Regions from separate parts of the Solibacillus sp. CAU 1738 genome, predicted to be linked through region 1. Evidence: riboswitches for the same ligand, from Rfam matches in the RefSeq annotation. Region 1 holds a riboswitch; the other holds the start of a gene.
The links. Region 1 has a riboswitch for glycine ahead of gcvT (glycine cleavage system aminomethyltransferase GcvT). Riboswitches for the same ligand answer to the same signal wherever they lie in the genome.

Region 1 (11,611 bases):
AAACTCATTTGTTAATGTTACTGAAATATTAGCACCCGTTAAAAACTCAGGATTATGAACAGAATAAGTTCCGCCATCACGCAGTTTTGTTTCAGCATCACGAATAATTGCTTCGTTAAATCCACCGAAACCTTCGATATTTTTATAATTTACAATGCCTTGATACATCGCTTCCTCTTGTTGCGATAAAGGCTTGAATTTCAATTTTTCATTCGCTAAACGGATAATAGATTCATCTGTCGTATTTTCCATTAAATAACGTAATATACGTGGATTTTGCATTTTTGAAATGATAAATTCCACAATATCTGGATGCCAATCTGCTAGCATTATCATTTGTGCCCCACGTCTTGAGCCACCCTGTTCAACAAGGTGAGTTAGCTTAGCAATATCATCTAACCACGATACAGAACCAGATGATCTACCATTGACACCGCGTGCTAAAGTATTGCGCGGACGAAGTGTAGAACCATTCGTACCAACGCCACCACCACGGCTCATAATTTCCATTACTTGCTTACGGTGGTCACTAATACCTTCGCGGCTATCCGCCACAAATGGCATTACGTAACAGTTAAAAAATGTTACATCCGTCTCAGAGCCTGCTCCGTAGATTACACGACCGGCTGGAATGAACTTTAAACTTACAAGCTGTTCATAAAACTTATTGAACCATTTTTGACGGTCTTCCTCTGTTTTCTCTACACTAGAAAGTCCTGTAGCATTACGTTTCGCAATTTGCTCATAATAAATTTCAAGTGGTTTTTCAATAATATCTAGTGAACGGACAATTATACCGGATTGTTGCTCCTCTGGGTTATCGAGGACATGGCGGAAATCTTCCTCAATTAAAATTGTCGCTTTTTTAGCAACCGTATCAATCGATTGAATAATACCTAACCCTCGTGCTGGGAATTTAGGATCTTCCTTAACCGTTAAAACGACGAAATCTCCTGCTTTTAATGTCTTCTTCTCCGTATCCTTAAAAGAATAGCGGTCAATCATCACAAGACGTGATACCCCTTTATGTGTAATATGCATATCCGGTGTAACTGGGTGTACTTGTGGAAATTGTTCAATATCCTTGTTTAACTGGTCTACGAAGATAGTTGTTTGATTGTTAATTGTTACCATCTACCTAGCCTCCTCTTTTAAAATGCTCTTAAAACAAGCTATTTCCCTTTTTTAGAGAAATAAACAATAAAACACAATATGTAGTGTTTTTATTTTTGACGAACGCACTATATATAGTTCATTTAATCACTTTTAAAAGATTACATCAAAATCTTTTTCTTCGCAAGGTCTTGATTTTTTTAAAATGTCAGCCAATCCATATTATACAAGGATTTTTCAAATGAAATTTTTTTTCAATCAATAAAACAAATGTTCGTTTATTATTTTTTATAATTCCACAAATCATTTGCATACTTTGTTTTTTCTAATTGTTCCACGTATTCTAATTGCTCTTTCGTTAATTCATATGGTACAAGCTCTATATGTAGTGCTTGTTCGAACCCTTGTTTAAATGCTGCAACACATTGCGAAATTGTAAATGGTGTAGAAGACAGGCGATTCATTGCCACTGCCTTTTCAGGTAATTTTTTTCGCATCTTATCTTTTGCTTCTTCTGAAGGAAATTTAAAAACGGACAATAATTTTTCTTCGTCCAATTCAAGTAAAATAGCTCCATGCTGTAAAATAACACCTTTTTGACGTGTCTGTGCACTACCTGCTACTTTTTTCCCTTCCACTACAAGCTCATACCAGCTTGGCGCATCAAAGCAAACTGCACTTTTCGGCTGCTTTAAATCTGCTTGTTTTTCCTTAGTATCTGGCACACTAAAATAAGCATCTAGTCCTAAATTTTGAAAACCTATTAATAACCCTTCACTAAGCACACGATACGCCTCTGTAACTGTTTGTGGCATATTAGAATAGCTTTCTGTGACGATAATGGAATAAGTTAGCTCTTGATCATGTAATACGGCACGTCCACCTGTAGGGCGTCGAACGAAACCTAAATTTTGTCGTTTCACTTCATCTAAATTAATATCCCGTTCCGCTTGTTGAAAGTAACCAATAGATAATGTAGCAGGATTCCATTCATAAAAACGAATAATAGGTGGAATATCTCCATTACTATGCCAATCAAGTAACGCCTCATCTAAAGCCATATTAAATGAAGGCGTACACGGTCCTGAATTAATAAAATACCAACTCTCCATTATTTTCATCTCCTCAAAATATACATTTTAGCAAACTTACTCGACTATCGCCACAATCTCTTTTATAATAGATTTTGTAGATAGAAAGGGGTTTACAAGCAGTGAATATTCTCATTACAATTATTATCATTCTTGCGGTCATCGTTGTATATGTGCTAATCAACTCGATGCGACTAAAAAAAGCTGTAACGAATTTAACACAAGAAGAATTTATACAAGGATACCGTAAAGCACAATTAATCGACCTACGTGAACCGAAAGAATTCGATGCAGGACATATTTTAGGTGCTCGCAACATTCCATCGACGCAGTTTAATACGAGATACAAAGAAATCCGCCCAGATCTTCCTGTATACTTATACTGCCAAAACACAGGTCGAAGTGCACGTGCTGCATTGCAACTAAAGAAAAAAGGCTATAACCAAATTTACCAACTTCAAGGCGGTTTTAAAACTTGGACAGGTAAAGTGAAATCAAAAGCATAAGCAAAGAGGAAGTTCTCTAACAAGAGAAACTTCCTTTTTATTTTTTCGATTATCTTTCAAAAAGTTGGGGTAAAATATCGAAAATAGTTTTTGGTGGATGTATCTTATGTTGTAATCTATTAATCCAATATCAACTTTACCTCAAAAGTTTTATATTTTATAGCTTTACAATGGTTTTCTACCTATATAAATAGCCCCTGTAAGATGTTTGACATCTAACAGGGGCATTTATTATTATGCCTCTTATTTTGTATAGCGAAGCACTGGTGTACGTGCAGCACGTGTTTCATCTAAACGTGATACAACAGTCGTATGCGGTGCCTCTTGAACGATAGCAGGATTCTCCTCTGCTTCCTTCGCAATTTGGATCATCGCATCACAGAACGCGTCTAACGTTTCTTTAGACTCTGTTTCTGTTGGTTCTATCATAATACCTTCCTCTACATTTAACGGGAAGTATACAGTCGGTGGATGGTAGCCAAAGTCAAGCAGGCGTTTTGCAATGTCTAATGTACGTACGCCTAGTTTCTTTTGACGACGACCTGATAATACAAACTCATGTTTACAATGACGGTTGTAAGGTAGGTCATAATATTCTTCTAAACGGCGCATCATGTAGTTAGCATTTAATACCGCATATTCCGTTACCGCTTTTAAGCCATCTGGACCCATTGAGCGGATGTATGTGTAAGCACGTACATTGATGCCAAAGTTACCGTAATAAGGCTTCACGCGCCCGATAGACTGCGGACGGTTGTAATCGAAATGGAATGTACCATCTTCTAATTTTACAAGCACTGGTTTTGGTAAGAAAGGAATTAAGTCAGCTTTTACCCCAACTGGACCTGAACCTGGACCACCGCCACCGTGTGGACCTGTAAATGTTTTATGAAGATTTAAGTGCACGCAGTCAAAGCCCATATCGCCAGGTCGTGCTTTACTCATTACTGCGTTTAAGTTTGCACCATCATAGTACACCTTACCGCCTACTTCATGAATGATTTCAGCCATCTCGATAATGTTTTCTTCAAATAGACCTAATGTGTTCGGGTTTGTTAACATAAGCGCAGCAGTATCCGGACCTACTACACGGCGTAAGTCTTCTAAATCTACTAAACCATCTTCATTAGATTTTACTGTAATAGTTTCAAAGCCAGCTACTGTTGCAGATGCTGGATTCGTACCATGAGCTGAGTCTGGGCAAATTACTTTATTACGGTGCCCTTCACCATTTGCCTCGTGATACGCACGAATCATCATTAATGCCGTCCACTCACCGTGAGCACCAGCAGCAGGTTGTAATGTAACTTCATCCATACCTGTAATTTCAACTAAAGATGTTTGGAGGTCGTATAAAAGTTCCATTGCCCCTTGTACTGTTGACTCATCTTGTAATGGGTGAACATTAGCAAATCCTGATAATCTTGCAACTGTTTCATTAATTTTCGGATTATATTTCATCGTACAAGAACCAAGTGGATAGAAACCTGAATCTACACCGTGGTTACGGCGAGAAAGTGCAGTATAATGACGCATAATATCTAGCTCAGATACTTCTGGTAATTCTGCAGCTTCTTCGCGTACATATCCTGTTGGTATAAGGTCTGCTAAATCGATATCCGGTACATCAAGTGGCTCTAGATTGTAGCCAACACGACCTTCTTTTGTAATTTCAAAAATGAGTGATTGGTTTTCGTTATGCATTGTAAGCCCCCATCTCTGCAACTAATGCTTCAATTTCTTCTTTAGTACGTAGCTCTGTCACGGCAATTAATGCATGGTTTTCAAGTTCTGGATAAACACGACCTAAGTCAAAGCCACCGATAATACCATTCTCCAGTAAACCTTTATTGATCTCTGTTACAGATTTATTTGTTTTCACTACAATTTCATTAAAGTGAGCGCCCTGGAAAAGTACTTCAAAGCCAGCTGCTTCGAATGCATTTTTCGCAAAACGTGTTTTCACAATATTTTGTTTAGCCATTTCTTGAATTCCTTGCTTACCAAGAGCAGTCATTGCAACAGATGCAGCAAGAGCTAGTAAAGCTTGGTTTGAACAAATATTTGAAGTCGCTTTATCACGACGAATATGCTGCTCACGTGCTTGTAATGTTAATACATAACCACGACGGCCTTCCTGATCAACTGTTTCACCAACTAAACGACCTGGTACTTTACGCATTAATTTATTCGTAACTGCGAAATATCCACAGTGCGGACCACCAAACGCTTCAGAAATACCGAACACTTGTGCATCCCCTACTGTAATATCAGCACCAAGTTTCCCTGGAGGTGTTAAAACTCCAAGAGCTAAAGGATTTGCTGAAACAACGAATAAACCTTTCGCTTCGTGTACAATATTACCAATTGTTTGAAGATCTTCAATTTGACCAAAGAAGTTAGGATACTGAACCATAACCGCTGCTGTTTGATCGTCTACTAAGCCTTTTAAAGCTTCGATATCTGTAACGCCATCTTTTGTTGGCACTGTAACGATTTCAATTGATTGTCCGTAAGCATACATTGTTACAACATCTTTATATTCTGGATGTACCCCGCCAGTCACTAAAATTTTCTTACGACGAGTATGACCAGCTGCTAGCATACCTGCTTCTGCAAGAGATGTACCACCGTCATACATAGATGAATTTGCAAGATCCATGCCTGTTAACTCTGCAATCATCGTTTGGAATTCAAATATCGCTTGCAATTCACCTTGTGAAATTTCAGGTTGATAAGGTGTGTACGCTGTGTAAAACTCTGAACGCGAAATAACATGATCTACAATTACTGGCTTGTAGTGATTGTATACACCAGCGCCTAAAAACGATGCATTCGCTTGTGTATCCGCATTTTTGGCAGCCAGTTGTGATAATTCTTTTAATAATGCTGACTCTGATTTTGCTTCTTTAATATTGTAAAGGCCTTGGAAGCGCACTTTTTCTGGAATGTCCGAGAATAAAGCGTCTACTGAATCAACGCCAATCGTTGCTAGCATTTCTTGTTTATCTTGTTCCGTCATTGGTAAATAACGATGTTTCATAAGAACCCTCTTTTCAAATATTATTTTGAACGTTTATAAAAAGGTGTCGCCACTGTAACCGCAGGAACCATTTTGCCGCGAATTTCGATTTCTAGCTCAATTCCTACTTCTGCAAATTTTGCGTCAATTAATGCAAGACCGATATTACGCTTCGATAAAGGTAATTGAGTACCAGTTGTAACTTCACCAATTTCAGCACCATTTTTAAATACTTTATAGCCATGACGTGGAATACCTTTACCGATCATTTCCACTCCAATTGATTTCCGCGCAAGCCCAGCTTCTTTTTGAGCGATTAATGCTTCTTGACCAATAAATTTCGGCTCTTTTTGAAGTTTCACCGCAAAGCCAATGCCCGCTTCAAGTGGAGAAATATCTTTTGATAGCTCTTGACCGTATAACGGTAGACATGCTTCAAAGCGAAGTGTATCTCGGCACCCTAGTCCTGCTGGTACAACTCCTTGATCTTTACCTGCTGTTAAAATTTTATTCCATAGATCTTTAATTGCTTCTGGTGCGCCATAAAGTTCGAAGCCATCCTCACCAGTGTATCCACTGCGTGAAACTAGTACTGAATGACCTGCGATTTCTACGTTGTCTTGGAACTTGAAGTACTTAATATCTTGTAAATTAGTATTTGTTAATGTTTGCAATACTTGTTCAGCAAGTGGACCTTGTAATGCGATTTGTGCAAATTCATTTGAGCGGTTTGTAATCGATACGTTTTCTGTTATATGCTGTTGCATCCAGTCAAAATCTTTTTCAATATTTGCAGCATTTACACATAGCAAATAACGATTTTCGGCTAAACGATATGTAAGTAAATCATCTACAATACCGCCTGATTCATAACACATAGCACTATATTGTGCCCCGCCTATTTGGATTTTTGAAATGTCGTTTGAAAGGATTTTTTGTAAGTAGTCTAGTGCACCTTCCCCCTCGACAAAAATTTCCCCCATATGCGATACATCAAATAATCCTGCGCGGTTACGAACGGCATCATGTTCTTCTTTAATAGACGAAAATTGAACCGGTAATTCCCAACCTCCAAAGTCAATTGTTTTACCACCGTAAGCTAAATACTCATCAAATAACGGTGTACGTTTTAATTGTGTCATTCCAAGTTCCTCCTTTAAAAGTTTTTTGCATAAAAAAAGACAGACGAATCCCTTTTCTTGGAATCCCCCTGTCCTTGCACCTGAAAGTTACACCTATCATTGACTCTTGTCACATCATAGGCTTTCCCCTTTGGTGGCTACTATTTGTAGCACTCTCCAGAGATGCGTCCTGTACGAGTCTTTTTGCCTGAGAGATTCATAGTTCTCCTACTTGCTCCTTCGGCGACGCGACTTCACGTTCTCTCCCCGTACAATCATCCGCGATGACTATTTACCTGCATTAGCAGGTAGTAAGACTCCTATTTAAGGAAGTTTTACTTATGTTTTAAACAAAATGACTACTTCTTAGCAATATCCTAACATTAGATATTGCAATAACGCAATCTTTTTTTAAAATCAATCAAAAGACGAACATTCAAAATCAAAAAACAGACATTATTCGCCTTTCAATCGATTTACTTGGAAGGCAATATATTCAACAATCATTCTTAATGATCGTCCTCCCGTTAATACTTGAATATGTCCAGCATCTCGATAAAATTTCTTTCTATCTGCGTAAAGTTGATGTAATTCTTCTTTTGTAGAGCTTTTTACAATTGGCCTATTTTTATCATTTTTTATACGCATATATATATCTTCGAATGTTGCATCTAAGAAAAAGACAAGCCCAGTACGACGCATAATTTTACGATTTTCTCTGTTCATCGCTACGCCACCACCTGTAGCGATAATACATGTTTCATTACGAAAATTTTGTAAAAACTCAGTTTCGAGCTTCCGAAAATGAGCTTCTCCATATTTTTCGAAAATTTCTGGTATTGTCATTCCTTGCTGTCTTACAATTTCATGGTCCATGTCGTAATATGGCATTTTAAGAAAATAGCTTAATCTACGCCCAATTGCACTTTTTCCGCATCCCATGAACCCTACTAAATAAACCTTACGCAATTCCCATCACCTTCTTATCACTAAAAGCTGTTCTAACTTCCCAATTGTATTAGTACGTTTATCGTAGCACGAACATTGACGAATTCCAATGAATTATATGCTTTTATTTGTGCTTGATAGCTGGCAACATATGGCACACATAGCCCGGTAATTAGAAATAATAGAACAATCGTGATAGGAAATAGCATTCCTTTTTCATTCTTGAGGTGGCGGTACAATAAATATCCGCTCCTTTTCTCTGCCGTCTAATAATTGAGCAACTAGCTTTATCTCATTATCATTCTCCTGAAACTGAATTGATTCAACACCGACAAACAATACTTCATTACCTGAATTCAATTGTGTACGAATCATCTCATTTGATTGGCTAATATAATTTTTCTGTTCTCCTTGAACAATCAGCAGCTCATCGCCGTTATTTCTAACTTGTATTTCATCAGCAACTAAAACATACTTCTGAAGATCATTAATAAATAATTCCCAGTTTAAATCTACTAAAACTTCAGTAGAATCAAAGCGCGGAATGGATAGCACAATTAGTAAGAGTAATTGTGAAAATATTAATAGAACAACAAGTTGTAATAATGCTTCAAAAAATGTAAAGCCCGCGTCGTTTCTAACACGCTTTATATACTTACACATTTTACTCTCTCTTCATTAAGATTATTAAAACTTACGCAAATTTCCCCAAGAGTATAATTCCACTTGTATTCAACTTGTTGTATGTTTATCACACCTCCAGTAATGCCATATAGTTGTACGATTCTAACACCGTTTAACGCTACTTCACTAGCATGCAGCTCAAGTTCTTTATTAATTGTTGTTCTTTGCAAATGATAGCTAAACGGAAGTAACGTTCCACATATGCAAATGATAATAACGATTGATAACAATATTTCAATAAATGACAACCCTTTTTCATTGCTCAAGTAAACGCATTCTCCCTTTTCCTAAATTAATCGAATACTTTACCGTTTGATCTTTATAATTGAATTCAACCGTACCAAAATTTACAATTGACCCACTTGGTTTAAATACAATGCGTTTATCATATGTGTGAATTTTCACCGTCATTCCTGGTGGGAATTTGCGCCTTAATATTAAATGTCCATCTACATATCTATACGATTGAAATTCTATCTCACTAATGACCCAACAAGTAATTTGCGCTCTATTTTGCATTGCATAAGCTTGCATTTCACGTACATCTAATTCAAACTGTCGAACTGCTCGTTCAAAAGGATCCGGCTGCAAGTGTGCAAGTGAGAAAGAAAAAACGATAAAACTCATAATAACGAAAATAGCTAGAACGAGAAGCATTTCAATTAACGTAAATCCCCGTTCATTATTTTTCAATCGCTATCACTCTTATTTGCACTTACCTTACCATCACCATCAATACTTACCGCAGTACCACTAGGACACTCAGCTTTTGAATCCCCAATATAGCCCTCATCCTTTAATTCATCGAATGTAGGCGTTTTCATATGGTCAATCTTATATGCTTCTACTTGGCCTTGTAGCATTTGGACATACGCATCACAGCCTTTACTATCAATCGAAGCAAAGTGCTTTGTTACATTCGGTATTGTAACTATTATTAGTATTGAAATTATCAACAGAACAATTAGCATTTCTACTAGAGTAAAACCTCGTTCATTTCTCATACATTCGCTCCTTATACAATATCGAGTAGTTGATACATTGGTAATAAAATGCTTAAATATGCTGCAATGACGCATATAGCAATGACTAGAAACAATATTGGTTGAACAAACAACGTTGCGGATTTTAATATCGTTTCAAGTTTTTCGTCGAGTAATTCTGCATAAATTAACAACTCACGCCCAAGTAAGCCGCTTTTTTCTCCATGATCAATAAATTGTTCAAAATGCGGGAAGAAAAAGCTCAGTGCCTTAACACTATTCGCGAGGCTATCACCAAATATAATTCGACGCTCAATAACTGATGCCACATATGCCAGTTGGGACTGAATCATTTGCTCTTTTAGTTGTTCAAGTGATTGTTGCAAAGACATACCTGTCACTAGTAAATTACCGAGTGAGCGGGCAAACTGTCTTGTTAAAACTAAGCGCCAGCAATAACCAATTAAAGGCAACCTAAATAGTAAATGCAGCTGAATATCGACACGCTTGCGCTGGATATACAAAAATCCCCCTACAATCATAGCAACAGCACAAACAAATATGACAACAAAGTAATCAGGTACATGTAAGAAAAATTTTGTCCACTGAATACTAGATGCTTTTTCGGTCGGTGTTCTTGAATACACCATCTGTTCAATATTCGGTAAGAAATAGAGTCGAAAAGCAATGAACAGCCCTCCTAAAAAGATAAAAAGTAATATCGGATACATAAGTAGCTTTATTAATCGGGTTTTCATATTTTCTTGAAATTCCATTTGATGTGCTACAACACGAAGCGTACTTGCAAGTAATCCTGTCGTTTCTGCTAATTGAATGGCTACTAAAAACTGCCTATCAACTCCAAATAATTGAAATATCTTTGTTGGACCAGCACCATCTCGAAAAGCATTGTAAATCAATTCTTCCCAGTACGTATAATTTTTCACATGGTATGGTAGAAGCATGGCTATACAATCTGCAAACGTATAACCTTCCTCTAAAAGAGTACTCATTCGGAGAAAGAAATCAGGTAACTGCCTCACTTGAATTTGTCTGCGAAAACGAATGTCAGTGTATGTCCATTTATTTAATTGAGCGAGCATAATGGAAACCTTCCAGCTTATACAATTGACTTTCAAGTGTGCGATCGAAATTTAACGCATAAAATTCACCTCGAATAACAGCTTTTATCGCCTCGTAAAGATGCACATCACTTAATATTTCAAATATCGCCTTGCGCTCATCAGAATCTTCTAATTTTATTAAAGATTGCGCAATAACACCTATAACAGATTGGCGAAGATCTTCAATGGAAATACCTAAATCCATTAAACGGTATAAACTATTTACTGTATCTTTCGCGTGAATTGTGGACAATACGAGATGTCCACTTAATGCAGCTTGCACAGCAATTTGAGCTGTTTCGCGGTCTCGAATTTCCCCTATCATTATGACATCTGGCGAATGCCGTAATATAGCACGCAAGCCTTCAGAGTAAGTAACCCCTGCGCGTTCATTTACTTGAATTTGCAGTACTTGTTCATGACTTTTTTCAACGGGATCTTCCAACGAAATAACATGTCGATTTAATTCCATACAGCAATAATGAATAAGTGAATATAATGATGTAGTTTTACCAGAGCCAGTTGCTCCGCTAAATAAAAGCAATCCTTGTTGATGGTGAATTAGCTGCTCTATTTTTTGAGCAACAGTAGGGTCATAGCATAGAGAAGAGAGTGGTAAAGTTGCGTCTTGCTTTAAAATACGTATAACAAGGCTTTCTTTACCTGTAACAGAAGGTAATGTAGAGATACGAAATGCATAAACGGATTGGGCAAGTTCCTTTTGAAATGATCCACTTTGAGGTTTACGTTTTTCACTAATATCTAGCGCCGATAAAAATTTATAGTAAGTAATAATTCGTAACCCTAAATCAAATGGGAACTCTCCAAAATGATTTAATTTATTGTATTTCCTAAAAAGAATTGCATAGTTTTCACTGGATGGAACTAAATGAATATCAGACGCCCCATAAGATAACGCTTTTCCGATTAATTCTTCACTTTTTGATACAATAATTGATTCTATTTCCATTAAACACACCTCGCTTTTGTGTTTTCGAACCAATTTGCTATCTAGCGCT
Region 2 (11,611 bases), 160 kb from region 1:
GTAAGAAGCTTCATATATTCATAAGCTTGTCCATTCGGGTCTGAACCGAAATTAAAATTGACTGATGGGGCAATCGATGTCACTGTTGTATTTCCTTGATCATCTGTACTCCAAATTTCATCAATTCCTCCAAGCTCAGCAAGCTTTTTAAAATCTTTATGAGTACCTCCATTGGCAAAAATCCATGATGCTAGTACCGATTCAGCTACCATTTCATCTTCCATTATTTGTTCCGAAACTTCTCGAGAAAGAATTGCACCTTCCAAACCAAGCTTAATAGACTCAACAAGTGCCTCACCTTGTTTTTGAATATTATTATTAGTCGTAGTGTAAATAAATGTTGATAATACCCCGATAATAAGCACTATCGATATAATAATAGGTGTCATCATCTTCCATTTCATTGACTTGAACATTGGAGCCCTCCTAAATAACGCGAATAATAATACGTAGTAATAACTTACTATTAATGTATGTTATTACTAATATTTTACTGTATATTAAGGAGGATTTTTATTTATTTTTTTCATTTTTTACTATATTTTGTTGCTTTTTAATGAAAATAGACACAAAAATTTCTCTTTACTAAATGCGTATTTTTTAACCGTTTTTAATTAGTTTCTGCAGTTTCCATTCAAAACTAGCGAAATCATCAGCAATATATGTGTGATGGAAAATATCCTGTGCTTGTTGTAATAATATCTTTAAGTCATTTGCTAAAAATCTTGCACTAATATGATTTAATATTAAATATTTTGCACTTGCTTTTTTTGCCACTGTTGCCGCTTCTGTATTTGTTGCATGCCCGTAACTTGCTGCTAAATGCTTTGTTAAATGATCGAACGTTGCTTCATGGATAACAATATCTGCATTTTTACTTAATCGAATTGCATTGTCACAATATTTTGTATCACCTAATATCGTTAAAATAAATCCCGGCTTTTCTGGTGCTGTAACATCACTGCTAAGGACGATTTCTCCATTTGGGAGCGTTACATTTTCACCACGCTTCAACATACCAAGTAAAGGTCCTTTCGGTACACCGTACGCCAATGCTTTATCAATTAATAACTCACCCGGCAGTGCCTTTTGCTCGATTCGATAGCCAAAACAAGGAATCACATGTTCAAGAGGTAGTGCACTTACAACAAATTGCTCATCCTCGAATACAATGCCTTCTTGCACTTCTACATATTCGATAGGATACGTTACATGTGTGTTCGTTGTAGCAAGTGTCGCTTCAATCCATTCCTTTAAACGAGACGGACCGTAAATTGTCAATGTGTCCTCTCCCCCTAAAAATGACCGGGAGCTCAGCAGGCCAGGCAAACCAAAAATATGGTCTCCATGTAAATGTGTAATAAAAATTTTCTCTATTTTTCGCGGCTTAATCGTTGTGTGTAGAATTTGATGTTGCGTCCCTTCCCCACAATCAAATAGCCAAATTGTACCGCGTTCCTCTAATAGTTTGACTGCCAGTGCGCTTGTATTGCGTTCTTTTGAGGGCATTCCTGCACCTGTTCCTAAAAATTGTAGCTGCATTTGCCCACCACTCCTTATGTGTGATCATCTAAAAAATCTTTACTAAAACTCGTATTAGCATGATATTTGCCTATTTTCGGCGCATCTATACCGCGCTTTATAATACCTTTACCAAACTTTTTCTCTAAATTTTGAACTAGCTCAATAATCGGCTCATCCTTAATATACTCCTCGAAATTAAATAAATTCAGCTGCTGCGTGGACTGGTGCTGATCAATGACATTTGATACTGTCACACCAAGCAGTCTTATAGGTGACTCATCCCAATGCTTTTGAAAAAGTGCCCAAGCAATTTCGAAAATATCATCCTTACTAGCAATTGCATTAGTCACTGATTTACTTCGAGTTTGATTATGCCAATCAGCATCCCGTATATATAAAATAACTGTTGTCCCAGCTAACCGTTTTGCATGTAAACGTTCTGCCACTTTTGTACATAGCTTTTCAATCGTTTCTTTTAAAATATAGTATTCCGTTTCATCACGCGGTAATGTAGTGGAATTGCCAACACTTTTCGTATCATAAATGGAATTAGGATCAACCGCTCGATCGTCGTCCCCATTTGCCCGCGCTCGTAATCGCTCCCCATTTATACCGAGCAGCTGCCGTATTTGATGCGGCTCGACATTTGCTAATTGCCCAATTGTTTCGACCTTAATAGTCGTTAATTTTTCTGCCGTTTTCTTGCCGATTCCGTGCATATCAATGACCGGGCGCGGCCAAAGAATATTAGGGATATCACGCTTTCTTAATACGGTAATGCCCATTGGTTTTTTCATATCCGATGCTGTTTTTGCTAGAAATTTATTCGGAGCTACTCCAATTGAGCAAGGCAACTTTAGCTCTGAATAAATACGCTGTTGTATTTCCTCGACAATTTGAAGGGCATGCCGCTGTTCACATAAATCTGTAATATCGATATACCCTTCATCAATTGAAACAGGCTCTACTAACGGCGTATATTCACGTAGCAAATCAAAAAATTGTTTAGAGCTATGCCGGTAACGGTCAAAATTAGGCGGTAATGTAATGAGCTGTGGACATAAACGCTTTGCCTCACCTATCGTCATCGTAGTCTTCACTCCAAAAGCCCGAGCTTCATAGGAGCACGTGATTATAATGCCGCGCCTTTCTTGCGGATTTCCGGCTATTGCAACCGGCTGCCCCTTCAAACTTTCATCATAAATTTGCTCTACAGAAGCATAAAAACAATTCATATCAATGTGTAAAACGATGCGCTTTGCCACTTATGTCACCACACTTTTTATTATTTATTATACGCGAAAACGTAAAAAGCGAACATCAATTCTTTTTTACATATTTTATAAGCAAATTCAATTTCCTTCAATACAAAAGAAGCGCTCTTTTCGCAGGATTATACTACGAAATAGGCGCTTCCAATTGTTATTACATGTACAATTAAGTATTAAATTGTTTTTTCTCTTGTGATTCCTTAACTTGAGAAAGTGCTTTTAATATTAAGCAATTCAGCGATTCATTATTTTTAAATTGCTCCACGATTAGCTTTGTACCGAAAGCCTGAATCTGAAAAAACTCTTCAGCTTGAGGAATTGATTTTCCTTGCGCTTTTGCTTCAAAATATTCATGTCTTAGCTGTAATATATATTCTATTTTCCCTTCAATATTCATTAGTGCCAATAGCTTTTCTAAAAATAAAAAGCCGAAATAATAGGAAAATAAAAAGCGCTCTTCAGACGAGGATTCATCAATACAGCCTTTATATAAGTCATTTTGATTCACAATATTTACCGCCATCATTTCAATTGAAAACTCCATGCACTTATATGGATCCAGTATCCCTTCATGTTGGTTGCTTTCGTTTAATAACCAAAAATTAAAAATGAATTCCTGTAGTTCCTTTTGGGCATTGTATTTTAACGGAAGCGGTAATACACAACAATTCCATTCATTCACAAATAACTTAAACTCATTTAACAGTTCGGGCTTTATGACAAAAATACTGTCATGTTCAATTGATAACTCCCAGTTCATGGATTGGCGGCCCCCATAGTAAACTTCACATGAAAATTTCATATAAGTTAGATTTTAACGATAGAAAAATTAATACTATATTTTTCTATCATATTTTATACGAAAGGGAAAAAACTTACAAGTCGTATTATTTTAATTATTCGAATAATATAGGAATTATCGCTCTTTTTGGAGTGTTCCTACATACATTTTGTAATGCTTTCGTACTTGCACCCTATGCGGCTAATGAGCAAACGATTAAATCTAAAATTCATGATTCACTAAATAAAATTTCATGCATGCTGTGCTCTCAAGAGTTATTTATCTATTCGTTTTAAATTGTAAATAGCAAGTAAAATTATAAACCAAATTGGTGTCAGCAATAATGCTTGTCGTGTAGATGGTGTAAAGAACATAACAATTAATAAAAATAAGAAAAACGCTAGCACAACATAGTTAATAAATGGTGTAAACGGTGCTTTGAAAATAGATGATTTGTGCAACTTTGGACGTTTACGTTTATAAATAATATGAGAAATTAATATAATGCTCCATACCCAAATGAAACAGATTGCACTAATTGTCGTAACGATGCTAAATGCATTTTCTGGCATTAATTTGCTTAAAAGTGCTCCGATTGATACGACAATTGTAGAAACAACAAGTGCATTGCTCGGCACACTATTTTTATTTAATTTCGCAAATGATTTTGATGCTTGTTTATTTTTACCTAAATTAAAGAGCATGCGACTTGTTGAAAATAGACCACTATTCCCTGCTGATGCAGCTGAAGTTAATACAACGAAATTAATAATACCTGCAGCAATCGGAATACCTATTAAGCTAAATACTTGTACGAACGGGCTACTGCTAGCCGACATTGTATTCCACGGGTTAATGCATAAAATAACGAATAATGCACCTACATAAAATAATAAAATGCGCATTGGGATTTTATTTATTGCCGAAGGAATATTTTTCTTTGGATTAGCTGTTTCGGCAGCGGTAACACCGACAAGCTCTACCCCAACGAATGCAAACACGACCATTTGGAAAGCCATTAAAAATCCTGCTATTCCGTTCGGGAAAAAGCCTCCATATGCCCATAAATTTTCAACGGAAACTTTCCCCGTACCTGTTTCAAAGCCTGTTATTAGCATAAAAATACCGATTGCAATAAGTGCGATAATCGTAATAATTTTAATTAACGCGAACCAAAATTCTAGCTCACCGAATAATTTTACAGTTAATAAATTTAAAAACAGTAAAATAACTAAACAACCGAGCGCAGGAACCCACTGCGGTATATCAAACCAGTACTGTGTATAAACACCTACTGCAATAATATCCGCCATAGCTGTCATTATCCAGCAGAACCAATATGTCCAGCCTGTCACATATCCTGCCCAAGGACCGATATATTCTGTTGCAAAGTCGGTAAACGTTGTGTAGCCTGCGTTCGATAATAATAATTCGCCAAGTGCTCGCATAACGAAAAACACAGCGATCCCTACTATTAAGTAAGCTAAAATTATAGATGGTCCAGCGAGTGCTATCGCTTTTCCCGATCCTAAAAATAGCCCAGTTCCAATTGTTCCGCCAATAGCAATTAATTGCACATGGCGGTTTTTCAACTCACGTTTTAATTGTTGTCCTGCCAAGTTTGATCCCTCCAAGATTTCTACATCACTTGAAATAACACAAACAAAAAAGAGACTAGCAATATCACTAGTCTCTAAAACGTAAGAATAACAAAACCTTATACGAAAATGTATGATAGGTTGTCTCTTTATATGAATAAAGAAAAACTTTCATCACATTAGCGTTTGGCTTGGCATGCGCCATTTTATTACCCTTCTGTCCTTCTGCCTGAGATAGTGAACCCTTCGGCGGCGCTTTTGTGCGCTCTCTCCAGAAAATGCTCCTGCTATAGTGTTATCCATAGCATTCGTCGCTTTTGAATCGTTACTTGAAAACGATTATGTATTATTTCAAGATAGTTTTATCTTAGCAGTGAAATAAACTATTCACAAGGGAATTTTTTATTTGTATTTTCTTAAAATAGTAAATTAGCGATAATTAGCATTGTAATTGTACATAAGAAAGTACTATTTCAGCAGTATTAAAAAAACCAGAACAAACAATTCGAACTATTCGCAATAATCTTTAAGCCATTTTTTTAATTGCTTTGGATGATTGATAATAACCGAATCAATCTGCACTGTAGATAAAAATTGTAGGATAGGAGGGAGTGCCTTTGTATTATACGTCCAAATCCATTTCGCAAATTCCCAGTCCATTTGCTCTTGGCAGCCAGGTGTCATATCTTCACGTGTGTGTCCGATATGGATAAGATAACGCTTCATTGCGCGTGTAAAACTAATGTATTTAGGGTAATTCAACAGGATAATTAAATCTGCATATTGCGCTCGTAATCCGAGGGTAGAATCAAAATTGCCATCCATTATCCACTCAGGCTTTTCAAGTTCTACGAGCATCTTTTCACGGAAAACAGGCTTCTCTGTTGCGACCCAGCCTGGTTGCCAATAAAGCTGATCCAAGTGTACTAATGGTAGACCCAGTTGTTGATGTAAAATTCGTGCAAGCGTTGATTTCCCAGCACCCGATGAGCCAATAATAAGTATTCGTTTATGTCGCATAATACACCTCCAATTTCGATATTAGTAAATTATACCAAAAGAGGATTTGTTTTGGTATACAATCGAAACTAATACATATTAGATGCGGTACTTCTTATGTAATAGATGTCACGTTAAAGATAAGTATACTTACTTCTATGCACTAGAGGACTATCGTTTATTAATTGACTCAAAAATCACAGACGAGTAATTTCGCATACTATGCAATATTTCATGACGTGATGCAGCAAAAAAATTACTATCTTGATTGGCTATTTTTAAACATGGCCCGATATATTTTTTATGAAATCCCTTGAGCAAATACTTACTATGCAACCTGATAAAAGTAATGATTCGCCCGTGGCAACCTGGTTTTCGCCCATGGGATATTGATTGCACCAGGGGACCCCTTTTCGCTCATGTGAACCCGGTTTTCGCCCGTGGGAGGTTAATTTTCGCCCATGGCAACTCGGTTTTCGCCCATGGCAAACCACTTTTCGCCCGTGGGACACGCTTTTTCGCCCATGGCAATCCATTTTTCGCCCGCGGGATATCAATAGCACCGTAGCACCACGCTTTCCCACACACGTCAACCCGTCACCTGAGGAGGCAAAATCCTACACCCGCGGTAAGCTTCGGAAAACAACTATAGAACTACATTAAAAAGAAATAAAGAGATATTCATCGAAAACCCCCTGAATATCTCTTTACGTGAAACTATCATCGCTTTATTTATAACTGTCTGCTTTTTACGGCGCTAATCATTTTTTATTTTCGGTAAACTGATGCTATTTGAACTTGGTTTCGCCCTGCTTGCTTTGCCTTATATAAAGATTGGTCAGCTTCTTCAATAATTTGCGCTGGTAAACTGCCGTTTTTCGGATATTCAGCTATCCCACCAGACATTGTAACTGCGCGACCACAAGGACTAATAGTAGCCATTAAATCTTGGCGTAAAGCTTCTGCAATTTCAAATGCTTGTTCAGCATTAGTATTAGGCAGCAGCATGATGAACTCTTCCCCACCATACCGGCAACATATATCTTCAGCGCGAGCATATTCTTTCATTTTTGCTGCTAAATATTTTAATACTTCGTCACCAACAGAATGACCGTATGTATCATTTATGCTTTTAAAATGATCTAAATCAATAATGAGCAGTGCATATGGGTTGCTTTCTTCCGTCCATTTTTTTAAATAGCGGTCCATCGTTCGACGATTCGTTAAGCCTGTTAATGGATCCGTTGTCGACTCTTTTTGGAAAAACGATACTTGCCCGTGAAGCATTGATAAACTAGTAACTAATACACTTTTCAATTGGTAGGTTTCAAAATACCATTCTGATACATCCTTTAACTCATCAACATTTCTTGTTTCCATACTTTGCTCTGTTAATGTCGCCATTTGTTGAAGCGGCTTAGCAATTCTCACAGCCAACCATAGTACAATAATAAATGCAACCAACACGAACGGAAATGCGATACTTGCAAGACGTTTTACTAATTCCCCAGCAGGTGCAAGCGCTGCCTCGGTTGGTCGCTGTACTATTACTCCCCAGTTTGCCACTGAAATCGGACTATAACCTGCAAGCATGTCAATGCCCTTTGAATTGACCACACTTTGCGATCCTTGCTTCCCAGACGTAACGGCTTTCACTACAGGGTTGTCCATAACAACATCTTCTAGCCTGCTAGCATCTTTGTGATAAATGATTTTACCGTCACCATCTACTACAAATACATAGGATCCATCATCATAATAATGTTGACCTAATAATGAATAAAACATATTTTGCTCTTTTATGTAAATTGTACCGCCAACAAATCCTAAATAATCTCCGGTACTAGAGAAAATGGGGTACGATATAAAAATTACTAGACGACCCGTAACTGCTTCAAAAGGCTTTGAAATTAAAGGTATTTTCTTCTCTATAGCTTCCTGCGCACCGACCGAATCAAGTGTCACACCTTTAACTTCTAATGATGGAGGCGATACCGCTATTACAGTACCTTCTGCATCTGCAATAGCAACTGAGTTAAACATATTATTTTGTGTTCGTAAGCGATTCGCCTCATTCATCAATATTTCATCATCATCCATGCGAGCGGCAATATAATTTGCCGTGAATTGAAGAGTTGTGAATGTATCGTGAATGTAATTATTTGCTGTTGTCGCAAGTTTCTGTGCATACACTTCATTTGTTTCGAGCGTATTGTATGTAAGTGCATCGGTATTAATACGATAGGCACTCCATAAATTACTAATCATTGTTGTTAAAAAGGCAATAATAACAACGCCCATAATTAAGTACTTTAGTTTAATTTTAATAGATTTCATTTGATTCCCCTAAATAGTTCATTTATTAAATTATATTGTAACAAATGTTAACTATTTTTTATATGCTAATTGTCCTTTACAAAATGTATAGAGCACATCCCATTGATTATTAACAATCGTAATATCCGCATCAAAGCCACTTTGCAGTCGTCCTTTTTTTAAATGCAGTTGTTGTGCCGCATTATAGGAGGACATTTTCACTAATTCCATATCACTACATGATGTTATCGTGCGCATATTCTTTACGGCTTGCTCCATCGTCAAAATGCTCCCTGCAAGCGTACCATCTGTTAATCTTGCATCTTTTTGAGATACAATTACAGCTTGTCCTCCTAGTTCATAATTTCCTGCCTGCATTTGTTTAGCTCGCATCGCATCAGTTATTAATATAATTTTATCTGCACCTTTCATTCGAAAAGCTAGTTCCACAGCCTTTTCATGTGAATGGATCGTATCTACGATGAGTTCCGTCATTAGCTGGTCCTCGAGTAATGCGGCCCCGATTGCAGAAATATCACGATGGTGAATAGGGCTCATTTGATTATAAAGATGTGTAATATGGCGTGCACCTGCTCGTACTGCACAAGCCATTTCATCATACGCCGCATCAGTATGTCCTAACGATACAATCAATTCAGAAGATTTTTCTTGAATGAATTGTAATGCGCCTATTACTTCCGGAGCAATTGTAATTACTTTAATGCTATTAGCGCTTAGTGTTTGCCATTGCTCAAATAACTCAATAGAAGGTTCAATAATAAATTCCATCGGCTGTGCACCTGCTCGTTTCTTTGATACGAACGGCCCTTCTAGATGAACTCCGATTATTTCTGCTTCCTTGTCATTTCGCTTGTATGAAGCCACATTTTCTAATGCCCTGCTAATGGCGTCAACAGATTGCGTCATTGTTGTCGCTAAAAAAGAAGTGGTTCCTTCTTTCGGTAAACTTTGTGCGATGCCTTTTAATGCTTCCGGTGTCGCATCCATCACATCATAGCCCGCTGACCCATGTATATGTATATCTATAAACCCTGGTACCGCTTTAACTTGTTCATTACTAAAATCTAATATAGTATGTGCCTCTCTATTAATATTTGGTGCAACCTCTACAATGCTTCCATCCTCAATAAAAATTGATGAAGTTAACTCCCCTTTAACAGGATCAATCAAAGTTATATTTTTAATTAATAGCGTCATAACTATCCACTCCCTTTATTTGTTTGTTATAGTATTTTTATACTCTAAATTTAACCGAAAGCGTGTGAAACGAAGATGAATAATTTACATTCTCTTTTCCCATCTCTTCATCTATTTCAACAAAAACCTTTACACCAACCAAATTATTTTTTATTTTATAGTCGTACTGAACAAAACTGGCTTCAAATTGAAAAATCAGAAGTTAGCCAACGCGATTACGAGTGGTTACAGCAACTGTTTTTAGAAGATAATATTGTTGATTCACCTTGGGAGCAATTTTTATTTCATACAGGTATGCCACCTGTCAGCAAAAAGCTACGAATTGCTCAGCTTTATAGTACGCAGCCACTTGATTTGTCGAGTTTGAAAACCGCAGTTAGCGCTTATTTTAATGAAGAGCTTGTCATCCTCTCTATTTCGAATAAAAGTGCACTCCTTATAGAACTAGAATCAGCACTACCTTATTCGTCAAATGATTATGCATCATTTTTAGCCGCGCTTGAAAGTGACTTTTTCATACGTGCCATTGTTTATATCGGTAAATTTCATCCATGTAATGCTGAATTCCCAAAAAAATTTAGCTTAGAGCAAGCTTGGTTCGAGCAAAGTTCAATTTCTTATACAAATGATCGGGTTTTTACGATGGAGTCGTTGTTCATGACCTACTTTTCAAAAATGCTAACACCAACTGCGAAACAATTAATACATATTGAAATTGTACAAAAAATTGCACATGAGCCTGAATTATTACAAACAGTTCATTCTTTCTTTGAGCATGGATTTAATGCTAGTGCGACTGCAAAAGCATTGCATATTCATCGTAATACCCTACTTTATCGACTGAATAAATTTCAAGAATTAACCGCTCTTCCAATTAGACAGTTTGACGGTGCATTACTTGCTTATTTAACTAAATTTATTTTAAAGTAACGAACTGAATGTGCCATTCACTTTATTGCACAAAAAGTAAGTTTTAATTTTGTGCACATTGCCCATTTTTACATCAAATCGATTTTGGTAATATTTTCTTAACGAAAGATAGGGGTGTATATACATGAAAATGTTAGAATTCGATCATTTATACAAAGAATATCCAGATGGTTATGTTGCTGTAACTGATTTTCATTTATCGGTTGAGTCGGAAGAATTTATCGTATTAGTTGGTCCTTCTGGTTGTGGTAAATCTACAACATTACGTATGGTTGCAGGACTAGAAGAAGTATCTAAAGGTGAACTACGTATAGAAGGCAAGCGAGTTAACGAAGTTTTACCAAAAGATCGTGATATCGCCATGGTATTCCAAAACTATGCGCTTTATCCTCATATGACCGTATATGAAAACATGGCATTTGGCTTAAAGCTACGAAAATTAAATAAACAAGAAATTGATGAACGTGTAAAAAATGCCGCTGAAATATTAGGCTTACAAGAATTACTCACAAAAAAACCAAAATCATTATCAGGTGGTCAACGTCAGCGTGTTGCTCTAGGACGTGCGATTGTACGTGATGCAAAACTATTTTTAATGGACGAGCCATTATCAAACTTAGATGCGAAGCTGCGTGTACAAATGCGTTCAGAAATTACTAAGCTACATCAACGTTTGAAAACAACAACGTTATATGTAACGCATGACCAAACAGAAGCAATGACGATGGCTTCTAGACTTGTCGTGATGAAAGACGGTTTTATCCAGCAAATAGGTACACCGCGCGATGTATATGACTATCCGGAAAATATTTTTGTTGGCGGCTTCATTGGTTCTCCAGCGATGAACTTTTTCCAAGGTCAAGTAATTGATGGTCATTTTGTTACAGGTTCATATAAAATCGCGATACCACAAAATAAAATCGACTTATTACAAGCGCAAAACTATTTAAATAAAAATATTACTTTAGGTATTC

Region 2: another riboswitch for glycine. It lies ahead of AAFN87_RS03825 (amino acid permease); the one in region 1 lies ahead of gcvT (glycine cleavage system aminomethyltransferase GcvT).

The regions. Positions count from the first base shown of each region.
Region 1 is NZ_JBDQQN010000001.1:585,621-597,231, reverse strand. It holds gene AAFN87_RS03035 (vitamin B12-dependent ribonucleotide reductase) at 1-1,134, opposite strand, end outside; gene AAFN87_RS03030 (lipoate--protein ligase family protein) at 1,395-2,225, opposite strand; gene AAFN87_RS03025 (rhodanese-like domain-containing protein) at 2,327-2,710, shown strand; gene gcvPB (aminomethyl-transferring glycine dehydrogenase subunit GcvPB) at 2,954-4,414, opposite strand; gene gcvPA (aminomethyl-transferring glycine dehydrogenase subunit GcvPA) at 4,407-5,753, opposite strand; gene gcvT (glycine cleavage system aminomethyltransferase GcvT) at 5,774-6,874, opposite strand; glycine riboswitch at 7,040-7,132, opposite strand; gene AAFN87_RS03005 (shikimate kinase) at 7,310-7,822, opposite strand; gene AAFN87_RS03000 (competence type IV pilus minor pilin ComGF) at 8,018-8,464, opposite strand; gene AAFN87_RS02995 (hypothetical protein) at 8,449-8,751, opposite strand; gene comGD (competence type IV pilus minor pilin ComGD) at 8,741-9,178, opposite strand; gene comGC (competence type IV pilus major pilin ComGC) at 9,175-9,489, opposite strand; gene comGB (competence type IV pilus assembly protein ComGB) at 9,501-10,571, opposite strand; gene comGA (competence type IV pilus ATPase ComGA) at 10,552-11,562, opposite strand.
Region 2 is NZ_JBDQQN010000001.1:746,173-757,783, reverse strand. It holds gene AAFN87_RS03845 (methyl-accepting chemotaxis protein) at 1-416, opposite strand, end outside; gene rnz (ribonuclease Z) at 601-1,542, opposite strand; gene AAFN87_RS03835 (DNA polymerase IV) at 1,557-2,789, opposite strand; gene AAFN87_RS03830 (hypothetical protein) at 2,962-3,555, opposite strand; gene AAFN87_RS03825 (amino acid permease) at 3,852-5,195, opposite strand; glycine riboswitch at 5,382-5,459, opposite strand; gene AAFN87_RS03820 (P-loop NTPase family protein) at 5,685-6,194, opposite strand; gene AAFN87_RS03815 (sensor domain-containing diguanylate cyclase) at 6,942-8,510, opposite strand; gene nagA (N-acetylglucosamine-6-phosphate deacetylase) at 8,562-9,707, opposite strand; gene AAFN87_RS03805 (PucR family transcriptional regulator) at 9,783-10,637, shown strand; gene AAFN87_RS03800 (ABC transporter ATP-binding protein) at 10,762-11,611, shown strand, end outside.